Regions from separate parts of the Clostridioides sp. ZZV15-6383 genome, predicted to be linked through region 2. Evidence: riboswitches for the same ligand, from Rfam matches in the RefSeq annotation. Region 2 holds a riboswitch; the other holds the start of a gene.
The links. A riboswitch is a leader RNA that binds a small molecule or an ion and turns the genes downstream of it on or off. The one in region 2 is predicted to bind glycine.
Positions count from the first base shown of each region.

Region 1: another riboswitch for glycine. It lies ahead of KGF42_RS16215 (alanine/glycine:cation symporter family protein); the one in region 2 lies ahead of KGF42_RS12600 (GrdX family protein).

Region 1 covers NZ_JAGWCV010000059.1:1,665-10,213, forward strand. The annotation lists gene KGF42_RS16210 (DNA topoisomerase III) at 1-2,062, opposite strand, end outside; glycine riboswitch at 2,490-2,578, shown strand; gene KGF42_RS16215 (alanine/glycine:cation symporter family protein) at 2,767-4,134, shown strand; gene KGF42_RS16220 (class II aldolase/adducin family protein) at 4,285-4,932, opposite strand; gene araD (L-ribulose-5-phosphate 4-epimerase) at 4,950-5,636, opposite strand; gene KGF42_RS16230 (galactitol-1-phosphate 5-dehydrogenase) at 5,736-6,794, opposite strand; gene KGF42_RS16235 (PTS transporter subunit IIC) at 7,136-8,542, opposite strand.
Region 2 covers NZ_JAGWCV010000033.1:29,952-38,522, forward strand. The annotation lists gene KGF42_RS12595 (M3 family oligoendopeptidase) at 233-1,927, shown strand; glycine riboswitch at 2,259-2,370, shown strand; gene KGF42_RS12600 (GrdX family protein) at 2,473-2,844, shown strand; gene trxB (thioredoxin-disulfide reductase) at 2,940-3,887, shown strand; gene trxA (thioredoxin TrxA) at 3,955-4,272, shown strand; gene KGF42_RS12615 (glycine/sarcosine/betaine reductase component B subunit) at 4,535-5,821, shown strand; gene grdA (glycine/sarcosine/betaine reductase complex selenoprotein A) at 5,934-6,407, shown strand; gene grdB (glycine reductase complex selenoprotein B) at 6,439-7,749, shown strand; gene grdC (glycine/sarcosine/betaine reductase complex component C subunit beta) at 7,997-8,571, shown strand, end outside.

The DNA of each region.
Region 1 (8,549 bases), on a different contig from region 2:
TTTTATTTTGATTTTTTAAATATTGATTAACATCTTTTTTTGATGCCTTCTTTTTTTCTTCTTGCTTTCTCTTATTGAAAGAAGAAAGCTTTTCTCTGTATCCACAGCTACAAGTGAAGATTCTTCCCTCACCTTCTCCACGAAGTTCTAATTTTTTATGACAGTTAGGGCATCTTGAATTAGTTACTTGTGATATAGTTTTTCTAGTGTTACACTCTCTATCTTCACAAATCAGCATTTTGCCTTTCTTACCATTTACCTCTAACATGAATTTACCACACTCTGGACATCTATTTTTAGTTAAGTTATCATGTTTAAATTTATTATCACTATTTTTTATTTCTAAAACAATATCTTTTGAATAATCTTTCATGTTATTTATAAAGGTATCTTTACTAAGTTTTCCCTTTGAAATATCCAATAACTTCTTTTCCCATGAAGCTGTAAGTTCTGGTGTCTTCAAATCTATCGGAACTAAATCTAATAATTGTCTACCTTTTGATGTTATATATATATCTTTATTTTTCTTTTCCATTAAAAATGAATTGAATAATTTTTCTATTATATCTGCTCTTGTAGCAACTGTCCCAAGACCATTTTTTTCCATAGCTGTCAATAATGTACCCTCATTTAAGTATGGTGGTGGATTTGTTTTACCTGAATTTATCTTTAATCCCTTAACTTTAAGTATGTCTTTTTCTAAAACATTTGGTATACTTTCATACTCATCTTCATCTTCAATATCTTTATAATTTTCCTTCCAACCTAAATTTATTACTTTATTTCCCTTAGCCTTAAATATTTCGCCTTCTACAGTTGCATTTATAGTTGTCTGTTCATATTCAAAAGGAGGAGACAGTACTGCTAAAAATCTTTTTACTACAAGATTATATATTTTTCGCTCTTTATCACTAAAATCACTCATAAAGACTTTCTGCTCCGTTGGTATTATTGCATGATGGTCTGTTACCTTTGAATTATCAACAAATGATTTATTAGCTGTAATATTACTTTTTAATAATTTATTACAAATTTTTGAATAATCGCTAACATTTACAGCTTTTATTCTATCTTTCAATGTTCCAACAATATCTGAAGTTAGGTATCTAGAATCAGTTCTAGGATAAGTAAGTACTTTATGATACTCATATAGTTTTTGCATTATAGATAATGTTTCTTTTGCTGAAAATCCAAACATTTTATTTGCATCTCTTTGTAACTCTGTTAAATCATAGAGTGCAGGTGAATATTTTTTCTTATATGACTTACTTACTTCAGATATTTTTATGTCTAAATTTTTTATTTTTTCCAATATGCTCTCTATCTTTTCCTTACTAAATGTTGAGGAGCCACTATTCTTATCATTCCAAATAAACTTTATATCTGAACTTCCCTTTGTAGCGATTAATTCCAATCCATAATACTCTTTAGGTTTGAAATTTCTTATTTCCTCTTCTCTCTTAAGCAACATTGCAAGAGTAGGAGTTTGAACTCTTCCACAAGAAAGTTGTGCATTGTACTTTGTTGTCAAAGCTCTAGTTGCATTTATTCCAATAATCCAATCAGCTTCTGCTCGTGCTATTGCTGAATAGTATAAATTTTCATATTCTTTTCCAGCTTTTAATTTCGCAAATCCTTCTTTTATTGCTTTGTCTGTACTTGAAGAAATCCAAAGGCGCTTTAGAGGTTTTTTTACTTGTGATTTTTCTATTATCCACCTTGCTACAAGTTCTCCTTCACGACCTGCATCTGTTGCTATAACTATTTCATCTATATCATTTCTATTCATTTGAGTTTTGACTGTATTAAACTGTTTTCCACTCTTTTTTATTACAACAGTCTTCAGGTGCTTAGGAAGTATTGGCAAGTCTTCTAAGCTCCATGATTTATATCTTTCTCCATAACTTTCAGGGTCAGCAAGTGTAACTAAATGACCTAATGCCCAAGTTACCACATACTTTGAACCCTCTATATATCCGTTTTTTTCATTTTTTGACCCTAAAACTTTTGCTATATCTCTTCCAACAGAAGGCTTTTCTGCCAGTACTAATACTTTTCCCATCTAAAAATACTTCCTTTCTCTATGCTTAATCTCATATTACGATTAAAATCTAAATAAATAGAACTTTTCTTAATATCGTAACTATAATATTACCATAATTTAATCATATCTAATTAATTATTTAAAACTTTCTTATTTTTTTATTTAAAACTTATCTTATTTCTAATTTGTATACCTATTATAGAATCCATTTTCACGTATATTACTTATATTTATAAGTTTATAATTCGTAAATAGGCATACATTTTTATATTTTTTCTTTGTTTTTTAAATTTTCAGTTGACAAAACATAAAAACTTATATTAATATTATTAATACAATAAGCTATGACAAATCAATATCCGGTTAAGATTTTATAGAAGAGTTGCTATACAGCACACCGAAGGAGTAACACTCTCAGGTACTTTTAAAAGTAGGACTGTAAAATTTACGGAACTCTGGAGAGACCCATTATGGGCGCCGAAGGGGCAAGGCTTTTATGCTCAATCTCTCAGGCAAAAGGACAGGGATTATCTACCAAAACTAGTATTTATTAATACTTTTATTTTGGTTGCTAATTAGTGTATATCCAGAGCTGAATCTTTTTTAGATTTAGCTTTTTTTATTACACTAGAAATTATTAATAAATTATACTTATTTCCTGTCAATTACTTCATTAAAAATTCTATTGATTATGTAAAGCAAAAAAATGAGGGAGTGTTTTTATGAATCTAATTGATGTTTTAAACAAAGTTGATGCTTTTATTTGGGGACCACCCCTACTAGTATTGCTAGTTGGTACTGGTATACTACTTACTGTTAAACTTGGAGTTATACAAATAATTAAACTTCCAAGAGCTCTTAAGTTAATATTCTCTGCTGAAAACAAAGGTAGTGGTGATGTTTCAAGTTTTGCAGCTTTATGTACTGCACTAGCTGCTACAGTTGGTACTGGTAATATTGTTGGTGTTGCTACAGCTATTAAAGCTGGTGGACCTGGTGCACTTTTTTGGATGTGGATAGCAGCTTTCTTTGGAATGGCTACTAAGTATTCAGAAGGTGTTCTTGCAATAAAATACAGAACTAAAGATAAAAATGGTCAAGTGTCTGGTGGACCAATGTACTACATAGTAAATGGTATGGGGGAAAAATGGAGACCTCTTGCAATATTTTTCGCTATAAGTGGTATATTAGTTGCACTTTTAGGAATAGGTACTTTTACTCAAGTAAATTCAATAACAGATGCTATAAATAATAGTTTTGGAGTAGACCCTAGAATCACAGGTGTTGTATTAGCAGTATTTGTAGCTTTAGTTGTATTTGGAGGTCTTAAAAGTATATCTAATGTAGCTACTAAGATAGTACCTTTTATGGCGGTTATATATATCGTAATCTGTGGAATCATTTTACTATCTTTTTGGAATAAAATTCCTGAAACTTTTATGCTAATAATCAAAAGTGCATTTACACCTACTGCTGCTACTGGTGGTTTTCTAGGAGCAACTATGTCGCTAGCAATTAGAAATGGTATAGCTCGTGGTGTATTTTCAAATGAATCTGGTCTAGGTAGTGCTCCAATAGCTGCAGCAGCTGCTAAAACTGAATGGCCAGCAGAACAAGGTCTTATATCTATGACAGGTACTTTTATAGACACTATTATAATCTGTACTCTTACTGGATTCTCTCTTGTTATTTCAGGAGTATGGTGTTCAGACCTAAATGGAGCTGTTATGACACAAGCAGCTTTTAATGGAGCAATTCCTACATTTGGACCAATATTACTTACAGTTAGTTTAACATTATTTGCATTTACTACAATTTTAGGATGGAGTTATTATGGAGAAAGATGTTTTGAATTCCTATTTGGTGTAAGAGGTATGAATGGGTATAGAACTGTATTTGTAGCTATGGTGTTATTAGGTGCATTCTTAAAATTAGAAGTTGTTTGGATAATTGCTGATATCGTAAATGGACTTATGGCAATACCTAACCTGATAGCTTTACTTGCACTATCTCCTATAATAGTCTCTGAAACTAAAAAATATTTTGAACATATAAATTCTCCAGAAAATCAGATAAAGAAAAATGCATAAATAAAAAGTATAGAATTCCAAGTCAATTTTATATGACTTTGGAATTCTATATTCTTTTTAAAAAATATAGTAATTAATATAAGATAAGATAGTAATTGACATAAATAGTACATATATTTTAATTAATCACTTCAATAAAAATTGCTTAGATTAAAATTTTATTTCTTCTGGGTATTTCCATGAGTTAAATTCATCAACATCTACTACTTCAAGCTCTTTAAACTGATTTAACACTAAAGACCGATAATATATTTCTGCTACCTCTTCTACATATCTTGATTTTAATAATGCCTCATCTAAATCATCACCTACAGTTGTTAGACCATGCCTTTCTAGTAAACATGCATCTGTATCTAACAATAATTTTGAAACACTTTTAGCTAATTTTAAAGTTCCTGGTCTTTCATATGGAGCAATATCTACATAACCACCATAGTTAACTGATTCATATACAATTGGTATAATTGGTTTCTTTGCTACTGAAAATGTTGTTGCATATAAAGAATGAGTATGTGATATAGCATTTACATTTTCCCTTATTTTATATATTTCAATATGCATCAACACCTCACTACTTGGTTTAATGCCTTTCTGAACCTCTATTATATTTCCATCTAAATCTAAAACACAAATATGCTCAACTTTTAATTCTTCTCTTCCTATACCTGAGGGTGTTATAAGTATATATCCAGTATCTTTATCTCTAATACTAAAATTGCCAGCTTTTTCTTTACATAAACCATAATGTTCTGCTTTAATTGCTATTTCCACAATTTTGACCTTTAAAGACTCTAGCATAATTCACCTCCAAGTAATTATTTTTGACCATAGTATGCATTTTTTCCATGCTTTCTTGAAAAATGCTTATTCATAAGTACCTTCTCCATAATATTATCAGGACTCATTAACTCTGTATAATAGGCCATCTTTGCAACTTCTTCTAAAACTACTGCATTATGGACAGCCTCATTTGCACTTTTTCCCCATGTAAAAGGTCCATGGTCATTCACAATTATTCCTGGACAATGAATTGGGTTTTTTCCCATAAATTCTTCAACAATTACATTTCCAGTTTCTTTTTCGTATTCACTGCAAATTTCTTCTTTAGTCATTTTTCTGGTACATGGTATACTTCCATAAAAATAATCTGCATGAGTAGTACCACATGCTGGTATAGATTTCCCTATTTGAGCCCATATTGTGGCCCAACTTGAATGTGTATGTACGATTCCCCCTAACTCTTCAAATTCTTTATATAAAACTAGATGAGTTGGAGTATCTGAAGAAGGTCTTAATTTACCATCAACTACATTTCCGTCTAAGTCAACTACTACCATATCTTCTACAGCCATACTGCTATACTCTACACCACTTGGTTTTATGACTACTAATCCTTTTTCTCTATCTATCCCACTTACATTTCCCCAAGTATAAGTAATTAGTCCTTTCTCAGGTAATTCTAAATTTGCTTTTAATACCTCTTCTTTTAAATTTTCTAACATTTTTCTTCCTCCTATATTTTATTTGGAAAAATTATTTTTATTTTATTTAATGTCGTAATTATAAAATTTAATAATTTTTTATATTTATTTATTAAATTTTCATATTTCTACTAGGATTTTATTAAAATTAATCTCTCTCTTGCTCATTTTACTTAAAAAATCACCAACTTCATTAAGACCTATTCTATGTGAAATCATCGGTTTAAAAACAATATCACCTTTTCCCATAAAATCCAAAGTTGCTCTCCATGCTCTTCCAGGATAAGGACTTGTATATGAATTCCAAGAACCTTTCAAAGTAAGTTCCCCACGTAATATACACTCAGTAGCTTCTACACCGAGTGGCAATTCTGTGTGTGATATACCCACAAACACTATAGTTCCTCTCTTTTTTGCTACAAGCAGAGATTGTTCTTGTGTAAATCTGCTACCAGCAGTCTCTATTACAACATCAGCACCACCATTTGTTATTTTTTTTATTTCTTTAATTACATTTACTTCTTTTGAATTCAATGTATAATTCGCTCCTAAAGACTTAGAAATTTCTAACTTTTCATTAAATATATCAACAGCTATAATCTTAGATGCTCCAAACACCTTTGCCCATTGTATAGTAAATTGACCTATTGGACCACATCCCAGCACAACTACACTATCTCCTACTTTAATATCGGACTTTGAAATCCCATGATAAGCTATAGTTGCTGGTTCAATTCCAGCAGCAGTTTCATAGTCTAATGTATCTGGTAGTTTTAAAATATGTTCTTCTGGAACTCTTACATACTCTGCCAATGCTCCATTTACTCTTGTTCCAATTATATTGTAATCATCACACAAACCAAAATTACCTTCCTTACAGTAGTCACATTCTCCACAAGGTACTAATGGTGCAACAGCTACTCTATCCCCTATATTAATATGTTTTACTTTTTCTCCAATTTTAACAACTTCACCAGAAAATTCATGCCCTAAAATTAATGGATATGATGTATTTCCACTCAAACCACTTACCATAGACCTAGGTAAATCTGAACCACATATTCCAACATACTTTACATTTACAAGTACTTCTGTATTTGTTATTTCTGGTATACCTACCATTTCGTATCTGACATCACCTACATTGTATAATACTGATGCTCTCATTTTATCTTCCATATAAATATCTCCTTTCATGCTATATAACTCTATATAGCAATATCTATGCCATACAAAAGATAAATAGTTTATTCAGGTAAATACCTTATATACAAGGCATTTTGTCAATGAGAATTACATTTTATAAAATCAAATTACATTACTGTATAGACATAAAAAAATATGTTTTTAATATCATGCTATACAGAAAAAGTTAAATAAATACAAAAAATTATAATTGCAAATATTACCAAAATAAAAAGAAGTTTACATTTCATTTAAATATTTCTCAGATATTACCTGATACTTATATAAAATCAGCTATAAACTCCTTTATTTACTATTATCTCATTTTTATAAACTTAAACTATTACAGGCTCTTCTTCTATATTCTTAAGTGCTTGTTTTTCTAGATATTCGAGTATGCCTGCTTTATTCTTTCTAAATAATGCCCACAGAACAAAGTAAATTACAACTACAAGACCTATATAAATTGGATTTGCACTTAGAAATGCAAAGAAAACTAATCCCATCAAAGGTTTTCCTAGTATATTAAAACTTGTTATCAACATTGCTCCTGCTGGTATGGCAACCCCTATACTTGTAGCCATATCTGTGAATAATGGTGCTGTAGATGTACAAATATATAATCCTAGTCCAAACCAAATTATACCTGAAACTAATACTTTTGGTATATTACCATTATGTATAGCAACTAGACCTTGCACCATATATGGAATTGCCAATAAATCTACAACTGGTAATACCTTATTACCAGGAAGTATCATAGCGATTACAAGCATTATTGGAATTAATATAAGACCTGATATCAGAGTTGCAGGTTCACCATATCCAACAGCATCATTCACTGCTATATACCACTCACGGTTTCCAGCTTTTTGCATAATCTTTCTAGCTGCTTCTGTTATAGGTGCAAATGCTTGAGCAAACATACTTGCTACTTTAGGGAAGATTGCCATGACAGCACTTGTAGATATACCTACTTTCATTATTTCTCCCCAAGCTTCCATAGTAGTTATTCTTGTCATATTACCTAATATACCTATAAACATCCCTAAAAAAAGCCCTAGAGTAATTGGTTCACCTAAGAATCCTAATTTTTTCTCTAATTCTTTAGGATTTAATTTTATTTTGTTTAGTCCTAATTTGTTGTATATAGGGTCTGCAAATACTGCAAACACAGAAGCTTCAACATTATGCATGGCTATTATTGTACAATTAGGGTATCTATAGTAACTAGACCATCTCTTTGCAACTAACTCTGATATTAACAAACTATATAAGTTTAATAAAACCATACATGCTATACCTAAAGGAAAATTTCCTGTTACTCCTATGACCATTGCTCCCCATACCATATAAGAATAGTTATTCCATAAATCCGATGGTTGAAACACGTCTGTCCATTTTATCAAAAATAAAATTGTTTGTAATAATATTCCAAGACCTAAATATATCATACCTGCACTTGTTGAAAATGCAACCAACGATGTGGCTTGCCAACCAACATCAAAAACCGGTAGATTTACTCCTGTACTCTCAACCATCCTATTGATAACTGGTGTTATTATTGGTGTAAATGAATTTAAAATCAGTGTAAAACCTTGTAAAGCAACTCCTGCATATACAGCAGAAAGAAACGATTTCTTAGTAGTTACTTTAAATATCTTTGCTATTATGAATATTATAATTGGAACTATAATTGCAGAACCAAATGTATCGATTATAGATTTCATAAATTCTAACATCTTTTAT
Region 2 (8,571 bases):
TATTTTGTAGAGTTAAAAGTTTTAAATAAATATATTGATGAGAATTTGTTATAGTAATTAGTTTTATATTATAAAATATTGTAATTCCATTAATCATATGTTATTATTCAACAGGGTTACAATATAAAGAATATTTAATATATATATAATAATTTATAAAACTGTGTTACATAGGATATGTAAAGCTATATCTATAAATATAATAAAATAAAGTTGTAAAGGAGTGTTTTAAATGAAATTTTCAGAGTTTAAGTATGAAAGACCCAATTATGACAGTATAAAAAAAGAGTTTTTGGGATGTGTAGAAGATATAAATAACTCTAATGACTATAAAGAGCAGAAAAAAAATATACATAAGATTAATTCATTGAGAAATAAAATAGAAACGTTGTCAAACATAGCATCAATAAGATACAGTATAGATACACTTGATAAATTCTACCAAGAAGAAAAAAATTATTGGGATGAATATATGCCTTTATATGAAGAATTAAATTCACATTTTTATAATGCAATAGTAAATTCAAATTTTAAATATGATTTGACAAAAGAGTTTGGAGAACAATTTTTCACAATAGTAGACTATTCTTTAAAAAGTTTTTCTAAAGAAGTAATAAGTGAAATGCAGGAAGAAAATAAATTGTGCTCAGAGTATACCAGACTTTTAGCATCAGCTGAGATAATGTTTGATGGGAAAATAAGAAATTTATCTGGTATGGGGAAATTCATGTATTCTAAGTGTAGAAAAACGAGAGAACTAGCAAATAAAGCGTATTATAATTTCTTTGAAGAAAATGAGTCTAAATTTGATGATATATTTGATAAATTGGTTAAAGTTAGAGATAAGATATCTAAAAAACTAGGTTTTGAAGATTTTGTAGAGCTTGGATACATTAGAATGATGAGAAGTGACTACAGAGAAGATATGATAAAAAATGTTAGAAAACAAGTATTAAAATATGTTGTTCCAATGGCCAATGAACTTTATGAAAAACAAGCTAAAAGGATTGGTCTAGAGTATTTAAGTTACATAGATGAAGGCGTGGAATTTTTAACAGGAAATGCAAGTTTAAAGGGAGATTCAAAATACATAGTTCAAAATGGTAAAACAATGTATTCTGAGTTGTCAGAAGAAACAGATGAATTTTTTAATTTTATGTTAGAAAATGAACTTATGGATTTAGAAACAAAGAAAGGAAAAGGAGCTGGAGGGTATTGCACCTATATACCAGATTACAAGTCACCATTTATTTTTTCTAACTTTAATCAAACAGCTGATGATATAGATGTATTAACACATGAAGCAGGACATGCATTTCAGTTGTATATGTCTAGATGGATTGATATGCCGGAAATTAATTTTCCAACACTTGACAGTTGTGAAATCCATTCAATGAGTATGGAATTTATAACATGGCCATGGATGGATTTATTTTTTAAAGAAGATACAGATAAATATAAATTCACTCATCTATCATCTGCAATTAAATTTATACCTTATGGAGTAATTGTTGATGAATTTCAACATTATGTTTATAAAAATCCTAATATGGATAAGTCAAAAAGAAAAGAAATTTGGAAATTTTTAGAGAAAAAATACTTACCTCATAGAAAGTATGATGATAATTCTTTTTTAGAGAGAGGTTGTTGGTGGTTTAAGCAAGGTCATATATTTAAAAATCCGTTTTATTACATAGATTATGTACTAGCTCAAATTTGTGCATTACAATTTTGGAAAAAAATGATTCAAGATAGGGATGCAGGATGGCAAGATTATATAAATATCTGTAAAGTTGGAGGAACAAAATCATTTTTAGACATTGTGAGTATGGGAAATTTGTATTCTCCATTTGATGATGACTGTATTAAATCTATTATAGGTGATGTTAAATCCTGGTTTGATGAAGTAAATGACAGCAAATTATAAAAAATTATGAGAATTTTATTGTATAAATGTAAAAAATTAAAAAATACATAAAAAATAAATATTTGTTTTAAAAATAGTCTTATTTTTAACCAATTTGATAAAATAAACCAAAAAAGGTTTGAACTTTAAAAAAAAAGAAAATACAGGAAATATGTAATATCAACACTTGGAAAAAAAAGTGAAAATGTATACAAAATACATATAAAAAAACTATTGCAAATTTTATAGAATGTTTATATACTTAAGTCAACAGAGATAGAAAAAAGCTATTTATAAAAAACACAAGGATAAATTGCTTAATTTTCAATTTTCTGAAAAAATAATAATCCGGCTGAAGAGTATGGGAGACTGCTTTATAAAAAAGCGACCGAAGGGACAAATTTAATCTTATTTACCCAAAAGATTAGATGAAATTCTCAGGTAAAGATGACTGTACTTGGACGGGGCTCTGAAAATGATTTTAACAGGGAAGGCAAATTGGGAGATTTGTTTTTCCTGTTTTTTATTTATCAAGTAATAAATAAAAGTTTGAAAGAGAGTAAAAAATGATAATAATTACAAATAATCCAAAAGTAAAAGAAGAAGTTCAAGACAGAGAAGTTTTGTTTAAAGATACAACTTATATTGGTATCTTAGAAGCAAGTAGAGATTTGATACATGAAGGGTATGAACTTTTATCTCATCCACTCTATGGGAGTGTAAAACCAAATGAAACACCTTACAGAACTGTTATACTAAAGAAAGGAAATCGTTTGGATATAAACTCTTTGACCTTAATTGAAGAAGCAATCATCACTGCAAGTAAATTTCAGAATAATAAAAAGACTCCAAAATGGACAGAAAGTGTTCAAGATGACTTTAGAGTAATTGATTATGATATATTCTATAATACAATACAAAGAATGCAGTATGAATAAATAAGTTTGTTAAAAAGTTGTTAAAGTAGCCTAAATATTAAATCTAATTTAATATTAAATAAAATGAGAAATTTAATTGGGGAGGATAAGTCAAAATGGAAAATGTGTATGACTTAGTAATAATTGGTTCAGGACCAGCAGGGCTTGCAGCAGGTCTTTATGGAGCAAGAGCAAAGTTGAAAACTCTAATCCTAGAAAAAGACAAGACTGGTGGACAAATTGTAATAACACATGAGATTGCAAATTATCCAGGGTCAGTTCCAAATGCAACAGGTCCAAGTTTAATAGCTAGAATGGTTGAACAATGTAAAGAGTTTGGAGCAGAGATGCTAAGAGACAACATTGTAGATACTGAACTAGATGGAGATATAAAAGTTTTAAAAGGGGAAAAAGCAGAATATAGAGCAAAAGCAGTAATAATAGGAACAGGAGCAACTCCAAGAAAAATTGGTTGTCCTGGAGAAAAAGAACTTACTGGTAAAGGGGTTTCATACTGTGCAACTTGTGATGCAGATTTCTTTGAAGATTTTGAAGTATTTGTTGTAGGCGGAGGAGATAGTGCATTAGAAGAAGCGATGTATTTAACTAAATTTGCTAGAAAAGTAACAATTGTACATAGAAGACAAGGATTTAGATGTGCTAAAAGTGTTGAAGAAAAAGCAAAAGCTAATCCAAAGATAGAATTTTTATTAGATACAGTAATAGAAGAAATCAAAGGTGATGGAATATTAGAGTCAGTTGTATTCAAAAACAAAGTTACTGGAGAAACTCATGAATACTTTGCAGATGAAGAAGATGGAACAATGGGAGTATTTGTTTTCGTTGGATTAGATGCTCAAACTGATTTATTCAAAGGCAAAGTTGATATGGATGAAAAAGGTTATATAATAACTGATGAAGATATGAAAACTAATATACCAGGAGTATTTGCAGCAGGAGATTGCAGATCTAAAACTCTAAGACAGGTTGTAACAGCAACTAATGATGGAGCAATTGCATCTATAGTAGCTGAGAAATATATTGACGAAAAATTTGGAAACTAGAGTCTGTAAATTAAATTCAATAAATAATATTTAAAATAAAATAAAAATTTCAAGGGGGAATAAGAAAATGTTAGATTTAGATAAGGCTACATTTGAAGAAGAAGTTTTAAATGCAGAAGGTTTTGTATTTGTTGATTTTTGGAGTGAAGGTTGTGAGCCTTGTAAAGCTTTAATGCCAGATGTTCATAAATTAGCTGAGACTTATGGAGATAAGATAAAATTCTGTAAGATGGATACAACAAAAGCTAGAAGATTAGCTATAAAACAAAAAGTATTAGGTCTTCCAACTATGGCTATATACAAAGATGGGGAAAAAGTAGACGAAGTTACTAAGGATGATGCTACAGTTTCTAATATAGAAGAAATGATTAAAAAATATCTTTAATATATTGATAAAGTATTAACATCAAAAGAAAAAATTTATTTTAGTCTGAAGATAAAAGAAAAGTGTTTTTATGTCTAAGTTTGTTAAAAAAATAATTTTAGATAAAATAATTTTTTTACAATAAATATTTTTTATTAATGAAATAAATATTTGAAACATAAAAACAGAATATAAAAATATCTTTAAGATAAGTTGTAAAATGATATAATTTTGAGAAAAACTCAAATGCATATACACAAATTAAATAACAGGAGGTGCAAGTATGCGTCTTGAATTAGGGAAAATCTTTATAAAAGATATTCAATTTGGTGATGTAACAGAAGTAAAAGATGGAGTATTATTCATCAATAAGCAAGAGATGCTACAAGAAATTGGTGGAGATGAGCACATCAAATCTATAAATATAGAATTAGCTCGTCCAGGTGAAAGCGTAAGAATAACACCTGTAAAAGATGTTATTGAGCCAAGAGTAAAAGTTGAAGGTAATGGGGGAATATTCCCAGGCATCATGTCTAAAGTTGACACTGTAGGAGAAGGAAAAACTCATGCTTTAAAAGGTGTAGCTGTTGTAACTACTGGAAAAATAGTAGGTTTCCAAGAAGGTATAATAGATATGACTGGAGAAGGAGCTAAGTACACTCCATTTTCTAAATTAAATAATGTAGTAGTAATAGCTGAACCTATTGATGGTTTAAAACAATATGCTCATGAAAAAGCTGTTAGAATGATAGGATTCAAAGCAGCAATGTATTTAGGAGAAGTAGCAAGAAATCTTACTCCAGATGAAGTTTCAGTATATGAAACTAAACCTCTTCTTGAATCAATAAAAGAATATCCAGAGCTTCCAAAAGTAGGATATGTTTATATGCTTCAGACTCAAGGTTTATTACATGATACTTATGTGTATGGAGTAGATGCAAAACAAATAGTACCAACTTTATTATATCCAACAGAATTAATGGACGGAGCAATTGTAAGTGGTAACTGTGTTTCTGCATGTGATAAAAACCCAAGTTATGTTCACATAAATAATGGGGTTGTTGAAGATTTATATGCAAGACATGGCAAAGATATAAACTTTGTGGGTGTAATTATAACGAATGAAAATGTTTACCTAGCAGATAAAGAAAGATCTTCAAACTGGACTTCTAAATTATGTAAATATTTAGGATTAGATGCAGTTATAGTTTCACAAGAAGGTTTTGGAAATCCTGATACTGACCTTATAATGAACTGTAAGAAGATAGAAATGCAAGGTGTTAAAACAGTTATAGTTACAGATGAATATGCTGGACGTGATGGAGGTTCTCAATCACTTGCAGATGCAGATGTAAGAGCTGATGCTGTTGTAACAGGTGGAAATGCTAACCAAGTTGTAGTGCTTCCTAAGCTAGATAAAGTAATTGGTCATTTAGAAGTAGTGGATGTAATAGCTGGTGGTTCTGATGGAAGTTTAAAAGCTGATGGAACTATTGAAGTTGAAATCCAAGCTATAACAGGTGCAACTAATGAAACAGGATTTGGTCATTTAACTGCTAAAGGATATTAAAAAGTATTCCATTAAACGATTGAGTAATGTTAATTAAACATATTATAGATATATTATAATAAGTGTTATAGATGTAAAAAAATATATTAGAAATATAATAAGGAGGATTATTATGAGTTTACTTAGTAATAAAAAGGTTCTTATAATAGGTGACCGTGATGGTATACCAGGACCTGCGATAGAAGAATGTGTAAAAACAGTAGAAGGAGCAGAGGTTGTTTTCTCATCTACAGAATGCTTTGTCTGAACAGCTGCTGGGGCTATGGACTTAGAAAATCAAAACAGAGTTAAAGATGCTGCTGATAAATTCGGAGCTGAAAATGTTGTGATTTTACTAGGTGCTGCTGAAGCCGAAGCTGCAGGTCTTGCAGCCGAAACAGTAACTGCTGGAGATCCAACTTTCGCTGGACCACTTGCTGGAGTTGCCTTAGGATTAAGTGTTTACCACGTTGTTGAGGAACCAATAAAATCATTATTTGATGAAAGTGTATATGAAGACCAAATAAGTATGATGGAAATGGTTTTAGAAGTTGAAGAAATAGAAGAAGAAATGTCTGGTATAAGAGAAGAATTTTGTAAATTTTAATGCCTAAAAGCAAAAGGGGTGAAACTAAAAGATGGGAAAACTAAAAGCAGTACATTATATTAATCAGTTCTTTGCTGGTATAGGTGGAGAAGAGAAAGCTGATACTAAGCCACATGTGGCAGAAACTTTACCTCCAATAAGTTTACAACTTGATAAATTATTAGGTGAAGATATTGAAATAGTTGGAACGGTAGTTTGTGGAGATAGCTATTTTAATGAAAATATTGATAGTGCAAGTGAAGAAGTTTTATCAATGGTAAAAGGTTTTGAACCACAACTTTTCATAGCTGGTCCTGCATTTAATGCTGGTAGATATGGAGTTGCTGCTGGAACAATAACTAAAGTTGTAAAAGATGCTTTAAATATACCAGCTTTAACAGGTATGTATATTGAAAATCCAGGAGCAGATATGTTTAAAAAGGATGTTTATGTAGTAGAAACTTCTGATTCTGCAGCAGGTATGAGAAAAGCACTTCCTAAGATAGCTAAACTTGCAGTAAAACTTGCTAATGGAGAAGAAATTGGAACTCCTAAAGATGAAGGATACATAGCTAGAGGAATAAGAGTTAACTACTTCCATGAAGACAGAGGTTCTAAGAGAGCTGTTGACATGTTAGTTAAGAAAATAAAAGGTGAACCGTTTGAAACTGAATACCCAATGCCAAACTTTGATAGAGTTGACCCAAGTAAAGCTATAAAAGATTTATCAAAATGCAAAATAGCTTTAGTTACTTCTGGTGGTATAGTTCCAAAAGGAAATCCAGATAGAATAGAGTCTTCTTCAGCTTCTAAATATGGAACTTATTCTATAGCAGGAGTTATGGATTTAACAGAAGAGACTTATGAAACTGCACATGGTGGATATGACCCAGTGTATGCAAACTTAGATGCAGATAGAGTATTACCTGTTGATGTTCTTAGAGATTTAGAAAAAGAAGGTGTAATTGGAAAATTACATGAGACTTTCTATACAACTGTAGGTAATGGTACATCTGTTGCAAATTCTAAAAAGTATGCTTCTGAAATTGGAGCAGCATTAGTGGCTGATGGTGTAGATGCAGTAATCTTAACTTCTACATGAGGTACTTGTACTCGTTGCGGTGCAACGATGGTAAAAGAAATAGAAAAAACTGGACTTCCAGTAGTTCATATGTGTACAGTAGTACCTATTTCATTAACAGTAGGGGCTAATAGAATAGTTCCAACTATAGCAATACCTCATCCACTTGGAAATCCAGCACTTGACCCTACAGAAGAAAAAGCCTTAAGAAGAGGCCTTGTAGAAAAAGCATTAAATGCTTTAACTACAGAAGTAGATGGTCAAACAGTATTTGAAAAATAAAAATAACACACATACATTATATAGGTAAAAATATAAACACACACTAAAAATAAAAAATAACTATACACAAAAAAATAATATAGATTTCATGAATGGATAAATTGGAGTTATTCATTCATGAAATCTTAAAAAATGCCAAAATACATAAAAATAATAGAATTAAATATACAATAATAAAAATAGAATAATTAGAGTTTTTAATGAGATTAAAAAATAAGTGTTCATAAAATTTATGGAGGTGCACAAAATGACTTATCCAGTTTTAAAAGGGGCAGGCTATGTACTTATTCATACTCCAGATATGATAGTGCAAAATGGAAGTACTTGTACAGTTGAAAGAGCAACAAATCCAGATTCAGAATTTTTAAAAGAAGTAAGTAGTCATATAAGAAGTTACGAAGATGTAGTTAACTACATGCCAAATCAAGTTTATATAGGAAATAGAAGACCAGAAGAATTAAGAGATTTACCAATGCCATGGTGTGAACAAAAGATTGAGGGAACTAGAAATGGTAAATTTGGAGAAATAATGCCTCAAGATGAGTTCATAGCTTTAATGCAAATAAGTGATGCATTTGATTTAGTAAAATTATCACAAGAATTTATTGATGAAGTAAAACCAAAAATTGAAAATAACTACCCTGAAATTGCACCATTTGTAGGCAAATTAAAGGGTGATGATATAGAAGAAGGTAAAGAATTAGTAGCAACACACATAGCAGAAGGATTATACCATGATGGAAAATTCGTTGGTTATGTAAAAAGAGCACATGACGTAGATGTTAACTTAAATGCCCATACAATGTTTGAAAATCTAGTAGT